4 regions of the Kineococcus terrestris genome follow, and region 4 is predicted to be linked to each of the others. Evidence: riboswitches for the same ligand, from Rfam matches in the RefSeq annotation. Region 4 holds a riboswitch; each other region holds the start of a gene.
The links. Region 4 has a riboswitch for S-adenosylmethionine ahead of AB8M62_RS08455 (rhodanese-like domain-containing protein). Riboswitches for the same ligand answer to the same signal wherever they lie in the genome.
Positions count from the first base shown of each region.

Region 1: another riboswitch for S-adenosylmethionine. It lies ahead of AB8M62_RS12395 (TIGR04028 family ABC transporter substrate-binding protein); the one in region 4 lies ahead of AB8M62_RS08455 (rhodanese-like domain-containing protein).
Region 2: another riboswitch for S-adenosylmethionine. It lies ahead of AB8M62_RS02800 (sulfite exporter TauE/SafE family protein); the one in region 4 lies ahead of AB8M62_RS08455 (rhodanese-like domain-containing protein).
Region 3: another riboswitch for S-adenosylmethionine. It lies ahead of AB8M62_RS12755 (riboflavin kinase); the one in region 4 lies ahead of AB8M62_RS08455 (rhodanese-like domain-containing protein).

Region 1 is NZ_JBEUEI010000018.1:39,739-46,583, forward strand. Features, by position in the region: gene AB8M62_RS12390 (ABC transporter permease) at 1-515, opposite strand, end outside; gene AB8M62_RS12395 (TIGR04028 family ABC transporter substrate-binding protein) at 562-2,214, opposite strand; SAM riboswitch class I at 2,460-2,554, opposite strand; gene malQ (4-alpha-glucanotransferase) at 2,665-4,875, opposite strand; gene AB8M62_RS12405 (prolyl oligopeptidase family serine peptidase) at 4,970-6,845, shown strand, end outside.
Region 2 is NZ_JBEUEI010000003.1:27,039-33,883, forward strand. Features, by position in the region: gene cysD (sulfate adenylyltransferase subunit CysD) at 1-74, opposite strand, end outside; gene AB8M62_RS02790 (phosphoadenylyl-sulfate reductase) at 143-877, opposite strand; gene AB8M62_RS02795 (nitrite/sulfite reductase) at 874-2,595, opposite strand; SAM riboswitch class IV at 2,900-3,014, shown strand; gene AB8M62_RS02800 (sulfite exporter TauE/SafE family protein) at 3,047-3,952, shown strand; gene fdxA (ferredoxin) at 3,949-4,266, shown strand; gene AB8M62_RS02810 (GGDEF domain-containing protein) at 4,348-5,295, shown strand; gene AB8M62_RS02815 (Gmad2 immunoglobulin-like domain-containing protein) at 5,316-6,224, opposite strand; tRNA gene AB8M62_RS02820 (tRNA-Arg) at 6,356-6,428, opposite strand; gene AB8M62_RS02825 (hypothetical protein) at 6,719-6,845, shown strand, end outside.
Region 3 is NZ_JBEUEI010000019.1:23,690-30,534, forward strand. Features, by position in the region: gene AB8M62_RS12745 (VIT1/CCC1 transporter family protein) at 1-548, shown strand, start outside; gene AB8M62_RS12750 (YitT family protein) at 677-1,318, shown strand; gene AB8M62_RS12755 (riboflavin kinase) at 1,345-1,809, opposite strand; SAM riboswitch class IV at 1,839-1,950, opposite strand; gene AB8M62_RS12760 (alpha-amylase family glycosyl hydrolase) at 2,006-4,042, shown strand; gene AB8M62_RS12765 (DnaJ family domain-containing protein) at 4,058-4,543, shown strand; gene AB8M62_RS12770 (hypothetical protein) at 4,614-4,949, shown strand; gene AB8M62_RS12775 (carbohydrate ABC transporter permease) at 4,987-5,904, opposite strand; gene AB8M62_RS12780 (carbohydrate ABC transporter permease) at 5,906-6,845, opposite strand, start outside.
Region 4 is NZ_JBEUEI010000011.1:14,321-21,165, forward strand. Features, by position in the region: gene AB8M62_RS08445 (class I SAM-dependent methyltransferase) at 1-696, shown strand, start outside; gene AB8M62_RS08450 (GNAT family N-acetyltransferase) at 714-1,208, shown strand; SAM riboswitch class I at 1,255-1,340, shown strand; gene AB8M62_RS08455 (rhodanese-like domain-containing protein) at 1,345-1,764, shown strand; gene AB8M62_RS08460 (O-succinylhomoserine sulfhydrylase) at 1,845-3,020, shown strand; gene AB8M62_RS08465 (FAD/NAD(P)-binding protein) at 2,989-5,025, opposite strand; gene AB8M62_RS08470 (ROK family protein) at 5,201-6,430, opposite strand; gene AB8M62_RS08475 (alpha-galactosidase) at 6,676-6,845, shown strand, end outside.

The DNA of each region.
Region 1 (6,845 bases), on a different contig from region 4:
ACCGGCCCGGCGCCGATGACGGGGATCCAGCCCAGGCGGAAGGAGAACACCTGGATGAGCAGGATCCCGATCCAGAAGACCGGCAGTGACACGAACAGCGGGGGCAGGTCGCGGAACAGCCGGCGCAGCCACCGGCCCCTGCCGTGGGTCGCGGTGAAGGCGATCGCGACCGCGAGCAGCACCGCCACGAGGAGGCCGAGCGCGGCCAGCACGAGCGTGGAGGGCAGCGCGCTGGCGATGAGGGTCGAGACCGCGGCCCCGCTCTGCACCGAGTAGCCGAGGTCGCCGCCCAGGAAGGCCCGCGCGGACTCCGCGAAGCGCACGAGCAGCGGGCGGTCGGCCCCGTAGGCGGCGCGGATGTCGGCCAGCTGCTCGGGCGTCAGGCCCAGCTCGGGACTGCCGAAGCGGGCCAGGACGGCGTCGCCGGGCAGCGCGGCCAGCAGCGCGTAGGACAGCGCGTAGGCCAGCACCAGGACGACGGCGGCCTGCGCGACGCGCTGCAGGACGTAGCTCACGCCGGCCCCGTCACCGCGGGCGCGCCGCCCGGGCGCCCACCGGCGCTCAGCGGTCCAGCCACGTCGCGTAGAAGGAGGGCCGGCCCACCGACTCGGTGGTGAAGCCCTGCACGTCGGAGCGGAAGCCGAAGACCTGCGGCTCCTCGAAGAAGGGCACGACGTAGGCCTGCTCGGCCAGCCGGCGCTGCGCTGCCTCGGACGCGGCCTGCCGCTCCTCGGTGGTCGGCCGGGAGGCGATGTCGTTGAGCAGCGCGTCCAGCTCGGGGTCGCCGAGGGACTCGTCGTCGGTGTCGAGGTTGAGCAGCGTGTTGCGGTTCCTGGAGAAGTACTGCGACTTCAGGACGTCGAAGTCGGCCCGGCCGACCATCGAGTGGTACACCTGCACGGTCTCCGGGTCGAGCGAGGCGGCGGTCTGCGCGGCCTGGTCGCCGGGGAACAGCTCGACCTGGACCCCCAGTCCGGACAGCTGCTCCTGGACGAGGGTGACGACCTCCCGGGAGCGGGGCTGGGGCAGCGCCTCGTTGACGGTGAGGGCCAGCCGCACGCCGCCCTTCTCCCGCACGCCGTCGGCGCCGGTGAGCCAGCCCGCCTCGTCGAGCAGCTGGGCCGCGCGGTCCGGGTCGTACCGGTACTGCTCGGAGGTGTCGACGTAGCCCAGCGCCGACCTCGCGAGGGCCCCGGTGGCCAGCACGTAGCTGTCGCTGAACAGGGTGTCGATGATGGCCTGCCGGTCGATGGCGGCCACGAGGGCCTGGCGGACGGGCAGTTCCTGCAGCTGCGGGGTGCGGAAGCGGAAGCTGAACCCGTTGTTGACGCCGTTGGTGGCCGCGGCCAGCAGGGCCAGCCCGTCGGCCTGGAACTGCTGCTCGTCGGGGGCCTCGATCTGGCGGGCGACGTCGGCCTGCCCCGCCACCACGGTGCCGACGCGGACGCTGTCCTCGCCCGCGACCACGAAGCGGATGCCGTCGAGGTAGGGACGGCCCTGCCGGGCCAGCGACGGCGGGGCCCAGTCGTAGTCCTCGCGCGCCACGAGCGAGATCTGCGTGCCGACCTCCTCGTCGTCGACGACGAACGGGCCGCAACCGACGACGCCGACCGCCTGGCCGGGCCCGAAGCCCTCGCTGTCCCGCTCGAGGGTGGAGGTGGCGAGCAGACCGGAGTTGATGGTCGAGACGGCCTGCGCGAAACCGGGCGCGGGGGCCGAGAAGGAGAACCTCACGGTGAGGTCGTCGACGACCTCACCGCGCTCGTAGTTGTTGATGGCCTCGGAGACCGTGAGCGCCCGGTCCGGGTCGCCGCTGCCGAAGAGGTCGATGTTGGCGAGCACGTTGGCCGCGTCGACGGGTGATCCGTCGGAGTGGGTGACCCCCTCGCGCAGGGTGAACGTGTACTCGGTGGCGTCGGCGTTGACCTCGGGCAGTTCCGCGGCGATCCACGGCTGCAGCTCGAGGGTCTCCGGGTCCTGCCACAGCAGCCGGGCGGTGATGTTGTTGACGATGCCGCCGTTGGGGTAGAAACCCGCGGCCGGCGGGTAGAGCGTCGTCCACGTCTGCGGTTCGAGGTAGGTGAGGGTTCCGCCGGTGCGGGGTTCCCCCGACGGCGTTCCCTCGTCGCTCGTCGCGCGGGAGCAGCCGGTCACCAGGCCGGCGAGGGCGGTGGCCGCTGCGGCGGCGAGCGTGGTGCGGCGACGGACGAGCATGGGTGGGCTCCGGCTGTTCGTGGCGCGGTGTGGCGCGAGCTGTTGCGGGGGAAGGGGTCGGGAGGGCGCGGCGCGGCCGCGGGGTGGTCCCGGGCGGTGGCGTCGTCGTCGTGACCGGTCTCCGCGGTGGCGGGGACCGGGTACCGCGCAGCTGCTAGCGACAGCCCGTGGCCCCTCGGCGGCAGTGGTCGATGTGACGACGCCGCGAGGCGTGGAAGGCGTGACCGCGGATCCTGAGCACCGTTCCTCCATCGGTTCTGGCGGAAGCACCCGAACCCGCTCTCGCGGAGGGTTGCTGCGGCGTCACGGAGCCAGATCTCTCAGCCGCTCTCGATGGTGAGCGGGAGCCACGGTGCCCGAGCGGGCCCGCGCGTGTCAAGGTGCGGCGCAGCGGGACGGCCGCCCCACCGCGGTGGAGGAGTTCCCCCGCCTCCGGCCGCCCCTCCCCGCTCAGCGCTCCGCGCCGCCCGCGCGCTCGTCCCCGCCCGCGGCGAGCGCCTCGCGCACCGCCCGGGCCAGTGACAGCGCCCGGGTGTGGGTGGGCAGGTCGTCGAGCAGGACGACCTCCCCGTCCGGGCCGGTGAGGGGCATCCGCCAGTTCGGGTACTCGTTCGCGGTGCCCGGCTGGTTCTGGGTGCGGCGGTCGCCGACGGCGTCGACGAGGGACACGCCCAGCATCAGCGACGGCGCCAGCGCCAGGTAGCGGTGCAGCGCCTCGACGGTCTCCTGCTCCCCCGCGCCCTCGCGCAGCAGCCCGCGCCCGCGCACGAGGCCCAGGACGCGGTCCTGCTCGGCGCGGTCGGCGGCGCGCTCCTCCTCCACGTCGCGGGTGAGCAGGCCGAGGCGGTCGCGCAGCGCGACGTGCTCCTGGGCCAGGTAGCCGGCCGTGGGGGGCAGGTCGTGGACGGTGACGCTGGCCAGGGCCAGCTCGCGGTAGTCCTCCGGCGCCTTCGGGCGGTCGCCGTCGTACTCGAACCAGAGGACGGCGCTGCCGAGGATCCCGCGCTCGGCCAGGTAGCTGCGCACCCAGGGCTCGACGGTGCCGAGGTCCTCGCCCACGAGCACGGCCCCGGCCCGCTGGGCCTCCAGGGCCAGGACGCCCAGCAGCGCCTCGTGGTCGTAGCGCACGTACGTGCCGCGGTCGGCGGTGGCCCCCTGCGGGATCCACCACAGCCGGAACAGGCCGATGACGTGGTCGACGCGCAGGCCGCCGGCGTGCCGCAGGATCGTGCGGACCATGTCCCGGAAGGGCACGTAGGCCAGCTCGGCGAGGCGGTCGGGCCGCCACGGCGGCTGGCTCCAGTCCTGCCCCTGCTGGTTGAAGGCGTCCGGCGGGGCGCCCACGGTGACGCCGCGGGCGAGGGTGTCGCCCAGGCTCCACACGTCCGCGCCCTCGGGGTGCACGCCGACGGCGAGGTCGTGGACGATGCCGGGCCCGGTGCCGGGCGCGGTGGCCGCGTCCTGGGCGCTGCGCAGCTGCTCGTCGCACTGCCACTGCAGCCAGCGGTGGAAGTCGACCCGGTCGGCGAGGCGCTCCAGGGCCCCGGAGGCGCGGGCCGCGGCGGGGTCGCGGTCCTGCGCGGGCCAGCCGGAGGCGGGCAGGCCGTGCTCCTCGGCCAGCGCGCACCACAGCGCGAAGTCGGTCAGCCCGGGGTCCTCGTCGGCGACGTAGCGGCGGAAGGCGGCCTGGCGGGCCTGGGTGCGCGGGTGGGCGTGCAGCACCTCCAGCGCCTCGCGCTTGAGCGCCCACAGGGCGTCGCGGTCGATCTCGCCGGGGTCCGTGTTGGCGGCGCGGCAGCGCGCGGCCAGCTCCTCCACCCGGGCCCGCTGCTGCGGTGCGAGGTAGGCGGTCTCCCGCACGTCCTCCGGGCGCAGGTACAGCGGGTTGACGAAGCGCCGGGTGGTCGGCAGGTACGGGGAGGCCTCCATCGGCGGCACCGGGGAGGCGGCCGCCAGCGGGTTCACGAGCAGCCAGCCGGCGCCCTGGGCGGCGGTGGTGGCGGCCAGGTCGGCCAGGTCGGCCAGGTCGCCGGCGCCCCAGGAGCGGCGCGAGCGCACCGAGTACAGCTGCGCCTGGTAGCCGACGGAGCGCCCGCGCTGCAGCGCCTCGGGCAGCTCCAGGACGTCGGGGGTGACGACCAGCGGGCACTCGGCGTCGCCGGAGGGGGTGCGCACCCGCAGCAGGTGCCAGCCCAGCGGCAGGTCGTCGGGGACCTCGAAGGTGGCGCGGCCGGTGAGGCGGCCGTCGACGTGCTTGGGGTCCACCCAGCGGTCGACCTGGCGCAGCGGCGCCCACCCGCCGTCGTCCTCCAGCTCGACGACGACGTCGACGGGGTCGCCGTGCGGGACGTGGACGGGCACCTGGGCGCTGCTGCCCTCGCGGGTGACGACCACGGGCGGCAGGCGGCGGCGCCAGGGCCGCAGCCGCACCTCCGCCAGCGACGCGGCGACCGCGGCGGGCCCGGACACGTCGTGGCCGAGGGCGGTCAGCACGGCCTCGACGGTGGCGCGCGGCACGTCGGCGGTGCGGCCGCGCCAGTCGGTGAAGGAGGTGGAGACGCCCTCGGCGGCGGCCAGCTCGGCCAGCTGCGGCGGGGTCCGGTCGTCGGTCCGGTCGTCGGCGCGGTCGTCGGCGCGGGCGTCGGCGGGCTCGGGTGGCACGCGCCGACTCTGCCAGAGCGCCCCCGTCCCGGCGCGGCGGCGGCGGGCCTCCACGGGCCTCCACGGGCCGCCGGAGCTGCCTAGGGTGGCGCTCGTGCACCCCGCGACCGGCGCCGTCCGCCCGCCCGCCGACCTGGCCCCGCGCCTCGACCTCGTCGAGGAGCTGCACGGGACCCCGGTGCCCGACCCGTACCGCTGGCTGGAGGACGCCGACGACCCGCGCACGCGGGAGTGGTCGCGCTGGCAGGCGGCCGCGTGGGAGGACTGGGCGGGCCGGGCGCCGGGGCGCGAGCGCCTGCGCGAGCGGGTGGGGCAGCTGATGGCGACGGGGTCGGTGGGCGCGCCCGTGCACCGCGGCGCCCGGGTGTTCCGCACGCGCCGGGCGGTGGACGGGGAGCTGGGGGTGCTGACGGTCACCGACGGCGCCGGCACCCGGACGCTGGTGGACCCGCTGGCGCTGGACCCCTCGGGCACGACGACGCTGGACGCGTGGCGGCCCAGCCCGGAGGGCGACCTGCTGGCCTACCAGCTGTCCGAGGGCGGCACCGAGGAGAGCGTCCTGCGGGTGCTGGACGTCGCCACGGGCGAGGTGGTCGACGGCCCGCTGGACCGGGCCCGCTACTCGCCGGTGGCGTGGCTGCCGGACGCCGGGGACGGCGAGCGCCGGTTCTACTACGTGCGCCGGCTGCCGCCGGAGCAGCTGCCGGAGGGCGAGCGGCAGTACCACCGCCGGGTGTGGCTGCACCGGGTGGGCGCGGACCCGGCCACCGACGTGGAGGTCTTCGGCGGTCCCGTGCCGGGCGACCCGGAGGGCGCGCCGCCGCTGCCGCTGACGACGTACTACGGGGTGTGGACGTCGCGGGACGGGCGCTGGCTGGTCGTCAGCGCCGCCGACGGCACCGCCCCCCGCAACGACGTGTGGCTGGCGGACCTGCGCGGCGCGGACCCGGCGCGCCCGCCGTTCCGCGAGGTGGTGCGCGGCCTGGACGCGAGCACCGGGGTGTGGGTGGGCCGCGACGGGCGGCTGTACGCCTTCACCGACCTGGACGCCCCGCGGGGGCGGCTGGCGGTGGCCGACCCGGCGACCCCGGGCCCGGAGCACTGGCGCGACCTGCTGCCGCAGGCGCGGGACGCGCTGCTGGAGGACGTGGCCGTCCTGGACGGCGAGGAGCTGGACCGGCCGCTGCTGGTGGCGGGCTGGACGCGGCACGCGCTGTCGTCGCTGAGCGTGCACGAGCTGGGAAGCGGTCAGCGGCTGCCGGGGGGCGCGGGCGCCCTGGAGCTGCCGGGGTCGGGGTCGGTCGGCGGCCTCGTCACGCGCGGCGAGCCCGGTCACGACCTGTGGTTCTCCTTCACGGCCACGACCGTCCCGTCGGAGGTGTGGCACTGGGACGCGCGCACGGGCGGCCTGGAGCTGGAGTCGCGCCCGCCGGGCGCGGTGGAGGTGCCGGCGGTGACCAGTCGCCTGCTGGAGTGCGCCAGCGCCGACGGCACGACGGTGCGGCTGCTGCTGACGGCGCGCGCCGACGCGGTGGACGGCGCCGGGCGCCCGCTGCGCCCGGCCCCGGCGGTCCTGTACGGCTACGGCGGGTTCGGGATCAGCATGTCCCCGCACTACTCCCCCGACGCGCTGGCGTGGGTGGAGGCCGGCGGCGTGCACGTGGTGGCGCAGCTGCGCGGCGGCGGCGAGGAGGGCGAGGACTGGCACCGCGCGGGGACGCGCGGGTCCAAGCAGAACGTGTTCGACGACTTCCTGGCCGCGGCCCGGCACCTGGTGACCGAGGGCTGGACGACGCCGGGGCAGCTGGTCGCGGAGGGCGGCTCGAACGGCGGCCTGCTCGTGGGCGCGGCGCTGACGCAGGCCCCGGAGGCGTTCGCGGGGATCGTCTGCTCGGCGCCGCTGCTGGACATGGTCCGCTACGAGCGGCACGGGCTGGGCGCCACGTGGAGCGAGGAGTACGGCAGCGCGG
Region 2 (6,845 bases), on a different contig from region 4:
GGCCGCTCGAACTCGGCGGCCACCTCGCGCACGACGTGGACGGCCTCGGCCTCCAGCGCGCGCAGGTCGTCCACGGCGCCGGGGCGGGTGACCGGACGGGACCCGGGCGCGGGACGGGGTGCGGGGTGCACGGCGGCGGCGCTCACAGGTGGATCCCGCACTCGGTCTTGGCGCTGCCGGCCCACCGGCCCGAGCGCGGGTCCGCGCCGACCGCGACGGGGCGCGTGCAGGGCGCGCACCCGATCGAGGGGTACCCCTGCGACAGCAGCGGGTTGACGAGCACGCCGTGCTCGTCGGCGTAGCGCTGCACGTCGTCGGCGCTCCAGGCGGCCAGCGGGTTCAGCTTCACCAGCCCGTGCCGCTCGTCGAACTGCACCAGCGGTGTCCCGGCGCGGGTGGGCGCCTCGTCCCGGCGCACCCCGGTGACCCAGGCCTCGTACCCGGCCAGCGCCGCCGCCAGGGGTTCGACCTTGCGCATCCGGCAGCAGGCCGAGGGGTCGCGCTCGTGCAGGCGGGCGCCGAACTCCTCGTCCTGGGCGGCGACGCTCAGCCGCGGCAGGACGTCCACCACCCGCACGTCCATCGTCGCCGCGACCGCGTCGCGGGTGCCGCGGGTCTCGGCGAAGTGGTACCCGGTGTCCAGGAACAGCACGTCCACCCCGGGGGCGTGCCCGGCCACCAGGTGCGGCAGGACCGCGTCGGCCATGCTGCACGCGACGGCCAGCCGGCCGCGGAACTCCGCCGCCGCCCAGGCCGCGACCTCGTCCGCGCCCGCCCCGGCGAGCCGGTCGGCGGCCGCGGCCGCGACGGCCCGCAGCTCCTCGGCGGAGCGGGTGGCGGGGGTCGTCCCCGGGGGGGTGCTCGTGGGGGTGCTCATCGCAGGGCCTCCTCGTCGCTGCGGTGCGCCCAGGCCGCGAACGTCTCGCGGTCGGCGCGGGTGTCCAGGTAGCGGCGCACGACGCGCTCGACGTAGTCGGCCAGACCGGTGGCGCTCACCTTCAGCCCCCGCACGGTGCGGCCCAGCCCGGGTTCGGTGCGGTCGGCGGAGGCCAGCCCGCCGCCCAGGTGGACCTGGAACCCGGGCACCTGCACGCCGTCGTCCCCGGTGACCAGCTGCCCCTTCAGGCCGATGTCGGCGGTCTGGATCCGGGCGCAGGAGTTCGGGCACCCGTTGACGTGCAGCGTGATCGGCGTGTCGAGCTCGATGCCCGCGAGCCGCCGCTCCAGCTCGGCGACCGCCTGCGCCGCCGTGGCCTTCGTCTCGACGATCGCCAGCTTGCAGAACTCGATGCCCGTGCAGGCGATGGTGCTGCGCCGGAACGGCGACGGGGCGGCGGTCAGCCCCAGCTCCCGCGCCGCGGCCAGCAGCGCGTCGACGCGGTCCGGCTCGACGTCCAGGACGACGACCTTCTGGTGGGGGGTCAGGCGGACGCGCCCCGACCCGGCGGCCTCGGCCGCGTCCGCGATGGCCCTCAGCACCGTCCCGCTGACCCGCCCGACGGTGGGGGCCAGGCCCACGTAGCGGCGGCCGTCCTTCTGCTCGTGCACGCCGACGTGGTCGCCCGGCCCGCGCGGCGGCGGCGGTGCCGGACCGTCGGTCAGGCGCCGGCCCAGGTACTCCGTCTCCAGCACCTCGCGGAACCGCGCGGCGCCCCAGTCGGCCACCAGGTACTTCAGGCGGGCCTTGTTCCGCAGGCGGCGGTAGCCGTAGTCGCGGAACACCCGCACGACCCCGTGCCACACCTCGGGCGCCTCGTCCGCGGTGACGAACGCGCCCAGGCGCTGGGCGAGGTGGGCGCTGGTCGAGAGCCCGCCGCCGACCCACACGTCGAAACCCGGCCCGAGCTCGGGGTGGACGACGCCGACGAACGACACGTCGTTGATCTCGTGGACGACGTCCTGGCTGGGGTGGCCGGTGACGGCGGTCTTGAACTTGCGCGGCAGGTTCGCCAGCTCCGGGTCGCCGACGAACCGGCCCACGATCTCCTCGACGACCGGCGTCGGGTCCAGGACCTCGTCGCGGGCGATCCCCGCGACCGGGCTGCCGAGCACGACGCGCGGGGTGTCCCCGCACGCCTCGGTGGTGCGCAGCCCCACGGCCTCCAGCTCGCGCCACACCTGCGGCACGTCCTCGACGCGCACCCAGTGCAGCTGCACGTTCTGCCGGTCGGTGATGTCGGCGGAGTCGCGGCCGAACCGGGTGGACAGGTCCCCGACGACCCGCAGCTGCTCCGTCGTCAGCGCCCCGCCGTCGACGCGGACGCGCAGCATGAAGAACTCGTCGGACAGCTCCTCGTTCGACAGCTGCGCGGTGCGCCCGCCGTCGATCCCGGGCCGGCGCTGGGTGTACAGGCCCCACCAGCGGAACCGGCCGTTGAGGTCGTCGGGGTCGATGGAGGAGAAACCCTCCCGGGCGTACACGCGCTCGATCCGCTCGCGGACGTCGAGGCCCGGGCCGGCGGCCTTGACCTCCTCGTTGTGGTTGAGCGGTGCACGACCGTCCACGGCCCACTGGCCGTTGCTGCGGGTGCGCGCGGGACGGGCCGGCGCCGCGGCGGGTGCGCCGGGCGTCGCGAGCGAGGGGTCGGGTGTCATCGGTCCTCACGGGGGTGCGGGCCCTCCGTGAGGAGCGCCCCTAGCGGTGACGGGGAGGGGTGGGGGAGGTGGTGCGGCGGCAGGCGTAGTTGCTGTGCACGCGCATGAGGTCGACGTACCGGCGCGAGACGAGGCGCACGGTCAGCGGCTGGACCACGTCCCCACCGTAGGGCACGCGGAACCCCCGTCAAGCCCGTCGGGGAGTTCCGCGGGTCCTCCGGCGGGTTCCCGGCGCGGTCCGCGGGGAGTTCCGGCCGGCGCCGGGTGTTGACGGTCCGCGTCCGGCGCCCTAGCGTGGTCGGCAGGTCACGAGTGCCAGCGTCAAGCCCCGGCTCGCTGGTCGGCAACCCTCCTCCGCGGCGGGGTGCTCCGGGTGAGGACCTGGCCGGTCGCCGCACGGTGCCCGGCAAGCGCGGACCTGCGGGTCCACCGGGACGAACGGGAAACCCTCGTGCGCAGACTCGTGCTCCTCGCTGTCGTCGGCCTGCTGGCCCAGCTGGTCGACGGCTCGCTCGGCATGGCCTACGGCGTCACCTCGACGACTCTCCTGCTCCTCGTCGGCACCAGCCCGGCGCTGGCGTCGGCCACCGTGCACCTGGCCGAGATCGGCACCACGCTGGCCTCCGGCGCCGCGCACCACCGGTTCGGGAACGTGGACTGGCGCGTGGTCCGGCGGGTCGGGATCCCCGGCGCCGCAGGCGCTTTCGTCGGCGCCACGCTGCTGTCGTCGCTGCCCGGGGACGTCGCCGCCCCCTTCGTCAGCGTGCTGCTGCTGGGGTTGGGCGTCTACATCCTCGTGCGGTTCTCGGTCACCACCCTGGACGCGCGGTCCCTGCACCGCCCGCTGCGGCGCAGGTTCCTCGCCCCGCTCGGGCTGTTCGCGGGTTTCGTCGACGCGACCGGCGGCGGGGGCTGGGGCCCCGTCGGGACCCCCGCCCTGCTCGCCTCGGGCCGGCTGGAACCGCGCAAGGTGATCGGGTCCGTCGACGCCAGCGAGTTCCTCGTGGCCGTCGCGGCCAGCGCGGGTTTCCTCCTCGGCCTGGGCTCGCAGGGGATCGCCTGGTCGTGGGTCCTCGCGCTGCTGGCCGGCGGGCTGGTCGCCGCGCCGATCGCCGCCTGGCTGGTGCGGTTCGCGCCCCCGCAGGTGCTGGGTGCCGCCGTCGGCACCGTCATCGTCCTCACGAACTCCCGCACCCTGCTGCGCGCCGACGCCGTCGCCGCGCCGGACGGCGTGCGGTTCGCCGTGTACGCCCTGGTGCTGGTCCTCGGCGGCCTGGCCGTGACCAGCGCGGTGCGCCGCCACCGGCGTTCCCGCACCACCCCCGCCCGCCAGCTGCAGAGGAGCACCACCGCGTGACCTACGTCATCGCCCAGCCGTGCGTGGACGTCAAGGACAAGGCGTGCATCGAGGAGTGCCCCGTCGACTGCATCTACGAGGGCGAGCGGTCGCTGTACATCCACCCCGACGAGTGCGTGGACTGCGGGGCCTGCGAGCCCGTGTGCCCCGTCGAGGCCATCTACTACGAGGACGACGTGCCCGAGCAGTGGTCGGCGTTCACCGCCGCCAACGCCGAGTTCTTCGACGCGGTGGGTTCCCCCGGCGGGGCGGGGGCGCACGGCCCGGTGGCCGGCGACCACCCGCTCGTCGCGGCCCTGCCCGCCCCCTCCTGAGGGTCCCGTCCGCGCTGCGCCGTCCGGGTCGCCGTGACCGCCCGGGCTCAAGGCGCGTGCCGGGCGCACCGATCGGGGGACGTGGACACCTCCAGCGTGCCGGAGCGCGGTGAGCGGGCGCCGCTGGTGAGCCTGACACCGCGGCGGCCGGCCGCCGGCCCGACCCGCCGCGCCCGCGCGTCGGCGCCGAGCGCCCTGGACCGCGAGACGTCCCGCGCGGTCCTCGACAGCACCGCGGCCCTCGTCTGCGTCCTCGACGTCCACGGCCGCTTCACCCTGTTCAACCGTGCCTGCGAGGAGCTGACCGGCTACGCGGCCGAGGACGTCCTGGGCGAGGAGATGTTCGACCTCGTCATCGCGCCCGGGGACCGTGAGCTGGCCCGGCAGGGCGTCGCCCTCGGTGTGGCGCACGGGTCCTCCAGCGTCGCGGAGGGGGAGTGGCTGGACCGCGACGGCGGCCACCACCGCATCCGCTGGCACAACACGATCCTGCTCGACGAGGACGGCGTGCCCGACCGCCTCGCGTGCGTCGGTGTCGACGTCACCGAGCAGCGCCGCGCCGAGGAGATGCTGCGCGAGCTGGCGAGCACCGACCCCCTGACCGGGCTGCTGAACCGGCGGGCCCTGTTCCAGGAGGCCGCCGCGGCGCTCGACCCCGCCGGGGAGGGCTGCGGTGTCGTGTGCGCCGACCTCGACGGGTTCAAGCGGGTCAACGACGAGCACGGGCACGCCGTCGGCGACGCCGTCCTCGTCGAGGTCGCCGCCCGGCTGCGCTCCGCCGTCCGCGACGGCGACGTCGTCGCCCGCACCGGAGGCGATGAGTTCGTCCTCCTCCTGCGCGGCGCCGGGTGCGACCCCGCCGACGCCGCCGCGCGCGCCGCGCGGGCCGCCGCGGCCGGCCCGCTGGCCCGCGCCCACGGCGTCGGGGTGAGCGCGGGGTGGGTGCGCGCCGCGGCCGGCGACGACGTCGACGAGGTGCTCTCGCGCGCCGACGAGCGCATGTACGAGGTGAAGCGCGCGCGCCGCTGACCGGCGGCGTGCGCCGGCCCTCACCCGGTGACGGTCACCGTCTTGGAGTCCTCCGCGACGCGCGAGCCGTCGCGGGCGGACTCGCTGAACGCGCGCACGGTGTGCTCGCCCGGCGGCAGGTCGACCGCGACGGAGAAGTCGCCCCGCCCCGGGCCGGCCTCCGACGCCGTCGTCCACCCCTGCGCCACGACCCGCCCGCCGGCGTCCACGACGTCCCAGCCGACGGTGCCCTCGAACACCGTCGCCCGACCGGACACCGTCACCGGCGAGGTCACCCGCGCGCCCTCCTCGGGCTGCAGCACCCACACCGGTCCCAGCACCTCCGCGGCGCTCGCGCGCGCCAGCGCCTCCCCGGCGTGGGCGCCGAGGTCCCACAGGTCGGGCACGCGCGAACCGTCGACGAGCAGCTGCACCCCCGCCACCGACGGGTCCGCGGCCGTCACCGTGTGCACGACCTGCTGGAGCGCGGCCCGCGCGAGAGGCGCGTCCGCGCCCGGCGGTGGCGCGGCCGCCTCCGCGGACAGGTCGACGGTGACGAGGTCCTCCAGCCGCTCCACGCCGAGCAGCCGCGTGCCCTCCGGCCACGGGACCGAGTAGTCGGGGTCGCGCGGCGGCGACAGCGCCACGCCCAGGGCGGTCCTGACCCGGTCACCGTCCAGGGGCACCCGCGCGAACTCCCGGTACAGCGCCACCTCCAGGCCGCCCACCAGGCCGGTGCGGCCGGCGTAGTAGGCGGGGACCGTCACCAGCTCCGGCGGGGCGGACGGGTCCGCCGTCGCCGTCGGGGACGACGGCGAGGACGACGGCGCGGGGGTGCCCGGGGCGGGACCCCCGGCGGGAGCGGGGCCGCACGCGGTCACCAGGGCGGTGACCAGCGCGAGCGCCGCGCCGGCGCGCGGGGGACGGGGAGTGGACTCCTGCTCGGTCACGGCGCTGCTCCTCCCGGACGCCGCAGCGCCGCGACGCCGCAGCGCTGCGAGGCCCATCGTCCTCGCCCGCGACGGCCTGCGCGCGGTGAGCGGCGGACGGGCGCGGGGACGGGAGGGTCGGTGCGGGAGGGTGCCCCCGGCAGGATTCGAACCTGCGACACACGGTTTAGGAAACCGATGCTCTATCCCCTGAGCTACGGAGGCGCGGCCCGCGCGGGCGGGCCGGGGCGAGTCTAGCGGGGCGGCTGCCGGGGCCCGCGGGCGCGGCGTCGCCGCCCGCCGGGAGCGTTCGTCATCGTCGAACGCCGCTGGCGTACGACGTCATGTCGTTCTCCCACAACGAACATCGCGGCCCGCCGGTCCGGACCACGACCGCGCAGCGCCTATGCTCAAGCCGCAGCGAACGCCGACCGATGCCGTCTGCTGGGTGTCGGAGGCCGAGTCGACGGCGACTCCGACACCGGCCGACGTCGTCGCCCAGAGGAGTACCCGTCATGGCCCCCACCGTCGCCCGCCCCCGGGCCGAGCAGACCGTCCCCGCCCAGCGGCGCGCGCCGCGCCAGCACGCGGCCACCGCCGCCGTCCAGGCGGCCCTGACCGAGAGCGGCTGCATCCTGGTGG
Region 3 (6,845 bases), on a different contig from region 4:
CCACCGGCCTGGCCGGGCTCGTGGCCGGTGCCCTGTCGATGGGGGTGGGCGAGTACGTGTCCGTCAGCACCCAGCGCGACACGCAGTCCGCGCTGCTGGCGCGCGAGCGGCGCGAGCTGGCGGAGATGCCGGACGAGGAGCTCGACGAGCTGACCGCGATCTACACGGCCAAGGGGCTCTCCCCGGCGCTGGCGCGGCGGGTGGCCCGCGAGCTGACCGCCCACGACGCCCTGGGCGCGCACGCCGAGGCGGAGCTCGGCCTGGACCCGGACGAGGTCGTGCGCCCCTGGCAGGCCGCGTGGGCGTCGGTGCTGGCCTTCACCCTCGGCGCGGCGCTGCCCCTGCTGGCCGTGCTGCTGCCCCCCGACGCGGTGCGGGCGTCGGCCTGCTTCGCCGCGGTCCTGCTCGCGCTCGCCGCCACCGGTGTCGTCAGCGCCCGCCTCGGTGGCGCCGACCCGCGCCGGGCCGTGCTGCGCGTCACCGGCGGGGGAGCCGTCGCCATGCTCGTCACCTACGGGATCGGCTCGCTGCTCGGCACGGCTCTCTGAGGCCGCCGGCCCCGACCGGCACCGCTCTACTGCGCAATCTGCCGCTGCACGGGTCCGCCGGTGAACGATCTGCCCGTCCGGAGCAGTCCCGCTTGCGCACCGGCGTCCGGCGTCGCGACGCTGCGCGGGTGACGACGACCGGACCGGCCGCGACCCGGCCACCCGCCGCGGCAGCGCCGCTGCCCCACTCGCGCGCCGAGGACGTGGCCGGCCTGCTCGTCGGGACGTTCCTGGCCTCCCTGGGCCTGCACCTGCTGCACGCGGCCTCGGCCGTCACCGGCGGCACCGCGGGGCTCGCCCTGCTCCTCGGCTACGCGGCCGGGCTGCCCTTCGGGGTCCTGTTCCCGCTGGTGAACCTGCCGTTCGTCGTGCTGGCCGTGCGGGTCAAGGGCTGGGCGTTCACGCTGCGCTCGGCGCTCGCGGTGGCGGCGGTGTCCCTGCTCAGCCCCCTGCAGGCGGCCTGCCTGCCGGACCTGCGGATCGACCCCGTCTACGCGGTGCTCGCCGGCAACCTCGTGGCCGGCACCGGCCTGCTCGTGCTGTTCCGCCACCGCGCCAGCCTCGGCGGGTTCGGCGTCCTGGCGCTGGTGCTGCAGGAACGGCTCGGCTGGCGGGCCGGCTACGTGCAGATGGTGCTCGACGTCGCCGTGGTCACCGCGTCCGTCGCGGTCGTCGGCCCGGCGGTGGCCGCGCTGTCGGCCGCGGGCGCGGTCGTGCTCAACCTCGTGCTGGCGATGAACCACCGCCCCGGCCGCTACACCGGGAGCTGACCCGGCCGGTGCCCGCGGGAGCGCCCTCAGCCGGGCAGGCCCGCCCGCAGCGCCCACGCGCGGGTCGCGGCCACGTCCAGGCGCAGCTGCTCCACGAGCTCGCTGGAGCCGGCGTAGCGGCGCTGAGGGCGCAGCCGCTCGTGCAGGCGCACCAGCACGGTGCGCTCGTACAGGTCGCCGTCGAAGTCGAGCAGGTGCGCCTCCAGCAGCCGCTGCCCGTCCTTGCCGTAGTACGTGGGGCGGTGGCCCACCGACACGGCGGCCACGTGCACCGGCCCGCCGGCGGCCGGGTCCACCTGCACCGTGCCGGCCCACACGCCGTCGCGCAGCCCGTGCTCGGGCACCGCGACGTTCGCCGTCGGGAAGCCCAGCAGCCGCCCGCGCTCGTCGCCGTGCTCGACCACGCCCTCCACGTGCAGCAGGGCCGGCGCGTCGCGCAGGCGGTGCTGCGCGGGCACGCGGGTGGTCAGGGCGCTGGGGCGTTCGGGCACGAGGACCTGCTTCCGGGCCGGGCTCCGCGGAGCCGCGCTTGCCGGGCGCCCACCGCCCGGCCGGGTCGTCACCTGGAGCACCCCACCGCGGTGGAGGGTTGCCGGGCAGCCAGCCAGGGCTTCACGCTGCCGCTCTTGACCTGCGGTCACGGTAGGAAGGGGTCCTGGACGTGTCAACAGCAGCGCGGGGGGACCGATGACCGGGACGACGACGACCGGCGGCGCGGGTGGTGGTGCGGGCGGCGCGGCGTGGCAGGTGCCCGCCGGGCTGGTGGAAGGGCTGCTGGGCGCCCTGCCGCCCGCGCGCCGCGAGGTGTTCGCGCTGCGGGTGGAGCGCTGGTGGGAGGACCTGCGCAGCGGCCTGGCCGGCCTGCACGCCCCCGACGTCGCCGACGACCTGGCGGCCCGGCTGCTGCGCCTGGCCGCCGGGGCGTGCGCCCGCCGGCCCGACGACCTGCACCGCCTGGACCAGGCCCGCACCCTGCGCCCCGACTGGTTCCAGTCCCCGCGCGCCGTCGGCTACGCCGCCTACACCGAGCGGTTCGCGGGCACCCTGGCCGGCGTCGCCGGCCGGCTGGACCACCTCGGCGAGCTCGGCGTCACCTACCTGCACCTCATGCCGCTGCTGCGCCCGCGCGAGGGCGACAGCGACGGCGGCTACGCCGTGGCCGACTACCGCGCCGTGCGCGAGGACCTCGGCGACGTGGAGGACCTGCGCGCGCTGGCGAGCGCCCTGCGCGCGCGCGGCACCAGCCTCGTGCTGGACCTCGTGCTCAACCACGTCGCCCGCGAGCACGCGTGGGCCCGCGCGGCCCGCGCCGGCGACGAGCGCTACCGCCGCTACTTCCACGTGTTCGCCGACCGGGAGCTGCCCGACGCCTACGAGCGCACCCTGCCGGAGGTGTTCCCCGACTTCGCCCCCGGGAACTTCACCTTCGACGAGGAGCTCGGCGGCTGGGTGTGGACGACGTTCAACTCCTTCCAGTGGGACCTGGACTGGTCGAACCCCGAGGTCCTCGCCGAGTTCGCGGAGGTCGTGCTGTTCCTGGCCGAGCTCGGGGTGGAGGTGCTGCGCCTGGACGCGGTGGCGTTCCTGTGGAAGCGGATGGGCACGAACTGCCAGAACCAGCCCGAGGTGCACTCGGTGGTGCAGGTGCTGCGCGCGCTGACCCGGATCGCCTGCCCCGCGGTGCTGCTGAAGGCGGAGGCGATCGTCGCGCCCGACGACCTGGTGCACTACCTCGGCCGGGGCCGCCACCACGGCCGCGTCAGCGACCTGGCGTACCACAACACCCTCATGGTGCAGGTGTGGTCGTCGCTGGCGGCGCAGGACGTGCGGCTGGCCGCGCAGGCGCTGCGGGCGCTGCCCACCGTGCCGACGACGACCGCGTGGATCACCTACGCGCGCTGCCACGACGACATCGGCTGGGCCGTCTCCGACGCCGACGCCGCGGCCGTCGGCCTCGACGGGCACGCCCACCGCTCGTTCCTGTCCGACTGGTACTCCGGCGCCTTCGAGGGCTCCACCGCGCGGGGCCTGGTGTTCCAGGAGAACCCGGCGACGGGGGACCGGCGCATCAGCGGCACGTGCGCGGACCTCGTCGGGCTGACCGCGGCGCGCGAGGCGCTGGCCGCCGGGACGGGGGACCCGCGGGCGCGCGCCGGGCTGGAGGCCGAGGTGGACGCCGCGCTGGCCCGGCACCTGCTGGCCCACGCCGTCGTCTTCGCCTGGGGCGGCATCCCCGTCGTCTGGTCCGGGGACGAGGTCGCCGCGCCCGGCGACCCGGACTGGGCCGCCGACCCGGCGCACGCCGCCGACAACCGGTGGGCGCACCGGCCGCGGCTGGACGAGCGGGACCTGGCCGCCGCCCGGGACCCCGCGTCGGTGCCGGGGCGGGCGCTGGCCGGGCTGCGGCACCTGGCGCGCACGCGCGCTGGCCTGCCGCACCTGCACGCCAGCGTCGCGGCGGACGTGCTGGAGCCGTCCGACCCCGGGGTGCTGGCGTTCGTGCGCCGGCACCCGCTGGGGGAGCTGCTGTGCCTGTTCAACGTCACCGGTTCCTGGCGCCCCTTCCCCGGGCACCGCGTCGAGGAGCTGGGCCTGGCCGGCGCGGTGGACGCGCTGAGCGGGGAGCCGGCGCCCTGGGGCGGGGACGGTCAGCTGTGGCTGGCGCCGTGGCGGGCGGTGTGGCTGCACCGGCCCGTGGAGGAGGTGCGCCCGCCCGCGCCGTGAGGTGAGGATGGGCGGGTGCGCGAACCGGTCCGGCGGCCCTTCGACGACCGCGTCGAGCGGCAGGTCCGCGAGGCGCAGGCGCGCGGTGCCTTCGACGACCTGCCGGGCGCCGGGCGGCCGCTGCGCGGGCTGGACCGGGAGTTCACCGTCGAGGGGTGGGCGGCGGAGAAGGTGCGCCGCGAGGGCTTCGACCTGTCGGCCGTGCTGCCGCCCGCGCTGGCGCTGCGCCGCGAGCGCGAGCAGCTCCTCGACGAGGCGGGGGTGGCCGCGCTGCGCTCGGAGCCGGAGGCCCGCGCGGTGGGCGAGGACTTCAACGCGCGGGTGCGCGAGCTGTACCGCCGCCCCGCCGACGGCCCGCTGGTGGTGGTGCCGCTGGTCGACGTCGAGGACCTCGTGGCGCGCTGGCGGGCCGCCCGGCCCGCGCCCGCCGCGCCGGTGCGGCAGGCTCCGCCGGTGGCGGCGCAGCGGCGGCGGCGCTGGTGGCGCCGGCGCCGGAAGTGACGCAGGTCACACCTCGACGAGCGTGAGGTCCTGGTCCGCGGGCTCTCGACCCGGGCAGGAGGTGGTGGGCGTGGACGACGACCCGAGCTCGCCCGGACCCGGCGGGGCGCGCGACCCCGCCGACCGCGGGCTGGACGGCACCGACCTGCGGGTCCTGGAGCTCGTCGGCGACGGGCTGCCCGGGGTGCTCGCGGGCCGCGCGCTGGGCCTGGACGTGGTGGAGGTGGCGCACCGGCTGCGCCGCGCCCGCGCGGCGTACGGCACGAGCAGCACCCGCGCCGCCCTGGAGGCGGCCCGGGCGGCCGGCGACCTGCCCCCGCGGGCCCCGGGGCAGGACGCGGGCCCGGACGCGGGTCCCGGCGCGGGCCCGGACGCGGGACGGGGCGGTGGCCCGGCGCCCGGCTGACACCGGGACCGGACCGCCGCCCCGCGGGCGGCCGGGCTCAGCCCTTCAGGCCGGTGCCCGCCACGCCCTCGACGATGCGGCGCTGGAAGAGCAGGAACAGCACCACCAGCGGCAGGGCGCCCAGGATCGTGGACGCCTGGATGTCGGAGAAGCGCTGGCCGAACGAGCCCTGGACCGTCGCCAGGCCGACGGGGATCGTCATCAGCTCGGGGTTGGACAGCACGAACAGCGGCAGGATCAGGTTGTTCCACGTCCACACGAACGTGACGATCGCCATGGCCGAGATGACCGGCTTGGACAGCGGCATGATGATCGAGCGGTAGATCCGCCAGCTGGACGCGCCGTCCAGGCGCGCGGACTCCTCCAGCTCCTTGGGCAGGCCGTCGAAGAACTGCTTGAAGACGAACAGCGCGATGACGCTGGCCGTCTGCGGGAAGATGACCGCCCAGTAGGTGTTGAGCAGCCCGACGGCGTTGAGCATCTGGAAGATCGGCACGATGAGCACGTCGGCGGGGATCATGATGCCGGCGAGCACCAGCACGAAGACCAGCTGCCGGCCGCGGAACCGCATCCGCGACAGCGCGAACGCCGCCATCGAGGCGAACAGCACGACGAGGAAGGCCGCGCCGGTGGCCGTGATGAAGCTGGCCAGGTACCAGTTCCACAGGTCCCCGCCGCCCAGCAGGGTGGCGTAGGAGGCCAGCGTCGGGTTCGTGTCGCGCAGGATCGCCTGGGCGCCCAGCGACGAGACGGCGTTGTCGGTGAACGACGTCTTGATCGCCCACAGGCTCGGGATCAGCCACAGCACGGCGAAGACGGAGAGCACGACCACGCAGGCGGTGTTGAAGGTGCGGCTGCTGCCGGTGGCGCGGACGCGCTGCGGCGGGGCGGCGGCCGAGACGCCGCGCGCCCGGGTCGTGGTGCCGGCGCCGGTCGAGGTGGTGGGGGTCGCCATCTCAGGCCTCCTTCTGCTGCGCGCGGTCGACGAGCTGGCGCACGACCGCGATCGCGACGATGACGACGAACAGCAGCGCCGAGGCCGCTGCCGCGGCGCCGATCCGGTAGTCGGTGAACCCGGTGCGGGTGATGAGCAGCAGGGCGGTCTGGGTGCTGGTGCCGGGCCCGCCGTCGGTCATGAGGTACACCTGGTCGAAGATCTTCAGGCTGGCGATGATCTGCAGCAGGACCACCAGGGTCGTGGTGCGCCGCAGCAGCGGGATCGTCAGGTGCCGGATCTGCTGCCACGGGGTGGCGCCGTCGATGGCCGCCGCCTCGTACAGCTCGCGGGGGATGTCCTGCAGGCCCGCCAGGTAGAGGATGAAGTTGAACCCGATGGTCCACCAGATCGTCGCCACCGCGATGCCGATCATGGCGGTGGCCGGGTCGGCGAGCACGGGGGTGGGGGCCGTGATGCCGAACCACTGCTGCACCTGCGCCAGCAGGCCGGTGTCGCCGGTGTAGATGAACACCCAGATGAGCGAGATCGACGCCGAGGGCAGGATGAACGGCACGAAGAACGCCATCCGCCAGAACACGTGGCCGCGCTGCATCCGGTTGGCCAGGACCGCGAAGACGAACGACAGGACGACCAGCGGCGGGACGGTGTAGAGGGTGAACTGCAGCGTGTGCCACATCGCGGACCAGAAGAGGCTCGAGGTGAGCATCTCCTGGTAGTTCGCCAGCCCCGCCCAGGCGCCCAGCCCGCCCTGCACCAGGCTGGTGTCGGTGAAGCTGGCGATCAGCATGTACGCCGCGGGGCCGATGAGGAAGAGCAGGTAGACGGCCGCGAACGGCGCGATGAACAGCCACGCCGAGCGCTGCGGCCGCTGCTCGCCGCCGCCGCGGTCGGCGGCGGACGCGCGGTCGGCGGCGGGCCGGGTCTGGACGGTCTGCGCG
Region 4 (6,845 bases):
CTGGACGTCGGCTGCGGCGACGGCAGCGACGCGGTGGCCCTGGCGCGCACCGGCGCCGAGGTCACGGCCCTGGACTCCGCGCCGCTGGTGCTGGAGCGCGCCCGCGCCGCCGCCCGCCGCGCGGGCGTCGCCGACCGGGTGCGCGCGGTGCAGGCCGACCTCGGGGACGTGGTGGCGCTGACGGCGCTGACCGGCGGCGGGGGCGGCACCTTCGACCTCGTCCTGTGCCACGACGTGCTCCAGCACCGCCCGCACGCCGGTTCGCCGGAGGGCCTGGCGGCGGACGTGGCCGCGCTGGCCTCCCGGGTGCGCCCGGGCGGCTGCCTGTCCGTGCTCGGCCCCGGGACGGCCGCCGCCGCGCTGCGGGCGGCGGTGCGCGAGGACGACCTGCGCGGTGCGCGGCGCCTGCTGGCGGGGGAGGACGCCGCGGGGGCGGACGGCGGGGTGCCGCTGCCCGCCGGCCGGGTGGAGGAGGCGCTCGCCGCGGCCGGGACGCCCGTGGAGTTCCGCTTCGGGGTGCGCGTGGTCACCGACCTGCTGCCCGACGCCCGCAAGGGCGAGCGCGGGTACTACGAGGACCTGCTCGCGCTGGAGCGGGCGCTGTGCGAGCGCCCGGAGCTGGTGCCGGTGGCGCGCAGCTGGCAGCTGGTCGGCCGGCGCCGCCCGCCCCGCCGCCGCGCGGGCGCCGGCGGCTGACCGACTACCCTCCCGGGGTGCTGATCCGCGACCTGACCGACGACGACTGGCCGCGGGTGTGGCCCTTCTTCGACGAGATCGTCGCCGAGGGGGAGACGTACGCGCTGCCCGGCGGCCTGACCTCCGAGGCGGCGCGCGAGCTGTGGGTGCAGCCGCCGCCGTGGCGGACGGTCGTCGCGGTCGACGAGGACGGCACCGTCCTGGGCACGGCCAAGAGCGGCCCGAACCGGCCCGGTCGCGGCGCGCACGTGGCCACGGCCAGCTTCATGGTGTCCCCGGCGGCGCGCGGTCGCGGGGTGGGGCGCGCCCTCGGCGAGCACGTCGTGGCCGCGGCGGCCGCCGACGGGTACCGCGCGGTGCAGTTCAACGCCGTCGTGGAGACGAACACGGCCGCCGTGGCGCTGTGGCGCTCCCTCGGCTTCGCGGTGCTGGCGACCGTGCCGGAGGCCTTCGACCACCCCGAGCACGGGCTGGTCGGCCTGCACGTCATGCACCGCCGGCTGGGCCGGTAGCGCGCCGGGAGCGCCGTGCGGGCGCCCGCGGCGGGCTAGGGTGGCCGGACCATCCAGAGCGGCCGAGAGACCTGGCTCGACGACGCCGCAGCAACCCGGAGGAACGGGTGCTCACGCCGGGACCGATGGAGGAGACGTGCCGTACGCCGGGGACCTCACGCCGAGGGACGCCTACGACCTGCTGCGCGAGGACGCGACCGCCGTCCTCGTCGACGTGCGCACCGAGGCGGAGCACCGCTTCGTCGGGGTGCCGGACCTGTCGAGCCTGGGGCGGGAGCCGGTGCTGGTCTCCTGGCTGCCGGTGCCCGGGGAGGAACCGGGACGCACGTTCCTGCAGCAGCTGGCCGCGGCCGGTGTGCCCGCCGACCACGAGGGGCCCGTGGTGTTCCTGTGCCGCTCGGGCGTGCGCTCGGTCGCGGCGGCGGAGGCCGCGACCGCCGCGGGGTTCGGCCGGGCCCTCAACGTGCTCGACGGTTTCGAGGGGCCGCTGGACGAGCACGGGCACCGCGGGGGCGCCGGCTGGCGCGCCGACGGCCTGCCGTGGCGGCAGTCGTGAGCGCTGACGGGGGAGCGGCCGGGGGACCGGCCGGGGGAGCAGCCAGGGGAGTTGCCGGTGACGGGGACGCGCACCGCGCGCTGCGCCCGGACACGCTGGCCGTGCGCGGCGGCCTGGCCCGCTCGGGGTTCGAGGAGACGGCCGAGGCGCTGTACCTGACCAGCGGGTACGTGTACGAGTCGGCGGCCGCGGCCGAGGCGGCGTTCGCGGGCGAGGTCGACCGCTACGTCTACTCCCGCTACGGCAACCCCACGAACTCCGTGTTCACCGAGCGGCTGCGGCTGCTCGAGGGCGCGGCCGCCTGCGCGGCCACGTCGAGCGGGATGTCGGCGGTGTTCACGACCCTGGCGGCGCTGCTGGGCGCGGGTGACCGGGTCGTGGCCGCCCGCAGCCTGTTCGGCTCCTGCTTCGTCGTGCTCGACGAGTTCCTGCCCCGCTGGGGCGTGAGCACCGAGTTCGTCGACGGCGAGGACCCGGAGCAGTGGGAGCGCGCCCTGTCCACGCCCGCGCAGGCGGTGTTCTTCGAGACGCCGGCCAACCCGATGCAGTCCCTCGTCGACGTCGAGCGCGTCAGCGAGCTGGCGCACGCCGCCGGCGCGACGGTCGTGGTGGACAACGCGTTCGCCAGCCCGGTCGCCCAGCGGCCGCTGGAGCTGGGCGCCGACGTCGTCGTGTACTCGGGGACCAAGCACATCGACGGGCAGGGCCGCGTCCTGGGCGGCGCGGTCCTGGGCAGCGAGGAGTTCCTGGCCGGGCGGTTCAAGGAGCTCACGCGGCACACCGGCCCGTCCCTCAGCCCGTTCAACGCGTGGGTGCTGGCCAAGGGCCTGGAGACGCTGGGCCTGCGGGTGCGGCACTCGGCGGCGACGGCGCTGCGGCTGGCCGAGCACCTCCAGCGCCACCCCGCGGTGCGCTGGGTGCGCTACCCGACGCTGGACTCGCACCCGCAGGCGGAACTGGCGCGCCGGCAGATGCGGCTGGGCGGCACCGTCGTCACGTTCGAGGTCGACGCCCCCGCCGGGCGCGCGAAGGAGCGCGCGTTCGAGGTGCTCGACGCGCTGCGCGTGGTCGACATCTCCAACAACCTCGGCGACGCGAAGTCCCTGGCGACGCACCCGGCGACGACGACGCACCGCCGCCTGGGCGAGCAGGGCCGTGCGGCCATCGGCCTGACCGACGGGGTGCTGCGCCTGTCGGTGGGCCTGGAGGACCCCGAGGACCTGCTCAGCGACCTCGAGGACGCCCTGCGGCGCTGAGGCCGCCCGCCGCCGGGTCCCCCGACCCGGCGGCGGCCAGCAGGTCCAGCGCCAGGGCGTCGTTGAGCCGGAAGAACCCCGCGTCCAGGCGCGGGCGCGCGAACGCCGCCGCCCACCCGCCGCCGGCCACCCACGGCCCGGCGGCGAACCGCCGCGGGTGCGCACCGCCGCCGGCCCGCGCCAGGCGCTGGTGCGCGTCCACGGCCAGCCGGCCACCGGTGACGACCGCGCCGTCCGGGTCGCGGAACTCCTGCTCGGCCGCCTCCCCCCGCGCGCGCAGCGCCCGCAGCAGCGGGTCGGTGGTGCGCGCGACGCTGGGGGAGGGCAGGCGGGCGTCGACGAGGGCGCGTGCGTGCACGACGCCGGGCCCGCTGCCGGCGCGGCCGCGCCAGGTGCCGGTCGCCGGGTCGAGGTCCACGTCGGCGTCCGCGCCGAGGAACCGCACGAGGCCCGCGCGGTGCAGCGCCAGCAGCTGCTGCAGCCGCTGCGGCGGCGGGCCGCTGGCGACGTAGCTGAAGAACCCGTGCCACCAGCCGTCGACGTCCACCGCGGCCGACCGCGCGTCCAGCAGGCCCTGCCGGGCCAGCTCAGCGGTCGTCACGTAGCAGGACAGCAGCGCCGCGAACACGGCCGCGTCGGCCGAGTGCCGCGGGTCGCCGCGGCGGGCGACGTCGGCGGCGACGTGCTCGGCGACCCGCGCACCGACCGCCTGCGCGTCCGCGCCGGACCAGCCGTCCAGGGGGCGGTCCAGCCGGTGCAGGTCCAGGCGGTCCTCGCAGGCCGGCGCGGCCCGCACCAGGAGGGCGTCCATCTCGGCGCTGCCCCACGGCGCGGCCGCGAACGCCCGCTCGAACTCCGCCGCGGGCACCCCCGTCCGCTCCGGGTGGCGGGCGGACAGCTCGTGGTGGTGGGCGCCGGTGAGCTCGCGGGCCACCAGCGGCCACACGTCCGCGCGCAGCCGCAGCGGCCGGCCGAGCCGGCCCGCGAGCTCCCGCGCGGCCTCGACGGTGAAGTGGCGCGGCAGCGGCGGCCGCTCGGCCAGCTCGTACGTGATCTTCGAGCGGTACGGGACGCCGCGCCGGGAGCCGACGTGCAGGACCGGCTCCGCGCCCGACGGCTCGTAGACCAGCCCGCCGTCCGGGCCGGGGGTGAAGCGCCCGCCGCGGCCCTCGCCCACCAGCACGAGCAGGTCCACGAAGGCCAGCCCCATCCCCAGGACGAGGACGTCCTCGCCGGGGCGCAGGGCGTCCAGGTCCCCGGCCGTGTGCAGGTCGCTGGTGTACGCGGGCGCCAGGTACGTCAGGCCGTGCGCGGCCGCGAGGCGCTGCAGCTCCCGCTCGCGCGGGCCGGGCTCGACGTCGGGGTGGCCCTGCGCCAGCAGCACCGCGTCCACCGCGAGCGCCGTCCCGTCCGCCAGGTGCAGCACCTGCCCGCCGTCCGCCGCTCCGTCCGCGTCCACCAGGTCCACGGCGGAGGTCGCGTGCACGCGCAGCGACGCCGTGGCGGGCAGGCCGTCGGCCACCCGCCGCCAGGCCGCCGCCAGGTAGCGGCTGCCCAGGGCGCGGGAGACGAAGGTGCCCTCGCGCACGGCGAGCACCTCCCGGCGCAGCTCCTCCTGCCCGGCAGCGGCGAACTCCCGCGCCAGGCGGTCGCGGTGCTCGTCCAGCCAGGCGAACAGGGTGGGCCCGGGACGCAGCTCACCGGTGAGCGTGGAGGTCTCGTCGGGGAAGACGGTGACGTCGGCGGCGCGGGAGTTCATCCACAGCAGGGGGTGCTGGTCCGGGCGCCAGGTCCGGCCGGCGCCGGGCGGGTGCGGGTCGACGACGTGCACCCGCAGCGGCCGCTCGAGCCCGGCGGCGTGCACGCCCAGGCGGTCCAGGACGCCGAGCGCGCGCGGGCCGGCGCCGACGAGGGCGACGCGCAGCGGGTCGCCGGGCGCGGCGGGCGAGGTGGACGCGACGGGGACGGGTCGGGGGGACGTGCGGGCGGCGGGCACGCGGGTCACGGGCGGCTCCTGCTCGGGCGACGGGGGGCGGCGCGCGCGGGGGCGCGCCGGCGGGCTCGTCAGGCCGGACAGGTGGCCGCGTGCGTGCGGCACAGGTCCACGTGGCGGCGGCGCACGAGCAGCGCGCCGCGCTCGTGCGCTGCGGGACCGGTCACCCTCCCAGGGTAGGCGCGCGTCAGCGCCGCTGCCCGAGGACGAACGTGCGCACGGCGGTGATGGCCGCCCCGCGCGCCCACTCGGCGAACCCGGTGACCTGGACGTCGACGTCGAGCGGGGAGGCGTGGACGCTGCGGTGGCGGGTGATGCCGTCCCACAGGGCGTCGCGGCCCACCTCGGCCAGGCGCACGCCCTCGCCGGACAGGACGACCTTCTTGGGCATGGTGGTGTTGGCGATCGCCGCCACGAGCGTGCCGAGCGCGCGGGCGGAGTCGTCCACGACGCGCCGCGCCAGGGGCTGCCCGGCCCCGGCCAGCTCCAGCACCTCCTCGAAGGAGACCGGCCGGCGCAGGGCGACGGAGGCGCGCGCCTCGACGGCCGCGCGCGGCAGCACGGCGTCCGCGCAGCCGGCGTGCCCCTCCGGGCACAGCGGGCCGTTCGGGTCCAGGGGGAAGTGCCCGAGCAGGCCGACCCCGGCGTCGGGGCGGTCGACGACCTCGTCGTGGACGACGAGGCCGTACCCGACGCCGGTGCCCACGACGACGACGGCGAAGTGGTCGCAGCGCGCGGCCGTGCCGAACCACTGCTCGGCGCGGGTCAGGGACAGCACGTCGTTGTCGACGACGACGGGCAGGCCGAGCGCGTCCTCGAGCAGCCGCCCCAGGGGGACGTCCTGCCAGCCGAGGTAGCGCGCGCTGGCCACCGTCCCGTCGGCGTCCACCTTGCCGCCGAGGCTGACCCCGACCGCCCGCACCCCGCGGTCGGGGTCGGGCACCGCCTCGCGCAGGTCGTCGCGCAGGCTCTGCACGAGGTGGACGACGGCGTCGACGACGGCCGCGGGGGACGCCTCGGGCAGGACGGTGTCCCGGTGCGCCACGACGTGCGCGCGCAGCGTCGTGAGCACGCCGTGGGCGGTGTCGCCGGTCAGCTTCACGCCGACGAAGTGGTGGGCGTCCTCGTCGACGTCCAGCGGCCGGGTGGGCCGGCCGGACACGGGGTCCTGCGCGCTGCCGATCTCGCGCAGCAGGCCGGAGTCGATGAGCGGCTTGGACAGGCGCGTCAGGCTGCCGGGCGACAGGTCCAGGCGCCGGGCCAGCTCGCTGCGCGGCAGGGGGCCGTCGAGCAGCACCTCCAGCGCGATCTCGTGGGCCGGGCCGGTCAGCGGGGTCCACGACGTGCGCGGGCGCGCGCCGTCCCCGGCGGTCAGCACCCGGCCGCCGACGGCCGCCTCGTCCCGGTCCGCACGCACGACCGCATGGTCTCGCACCACGGCGTCCTCCTCCTCCGCGTCGGGGACCACGACGCCGTGCCCCCCGTCGGAGTATCGCAGCGAAAACCCGGAGGCACGAAAGTGTCGGAGAAGTCGCTCCCGAGTGGTTGACGGGCGCAGCGCGACGGCGTAGAACTTCCACCACGAAAGCGGCTTGACCACGACGACGTGCGCATGGAGCCCCCGTGACCCTCACCGAACCTGCCCCGGCCGACCGCGGGGCGGTGACCGGCGCCCGCCCGGGCGGCCCGGCCGACCTGCTGCACCTGCGGGCCGCCGGGACGTCCCTGCTGCTGGCCCTGCCCGCCGGCGGCCTGCCCGTCGTCGTGCACTGGGGCGCGGACCTCGGCGACCTCGACGACGCCGGTGCGGCCGCCGTCGCGAGCGCCGCGCG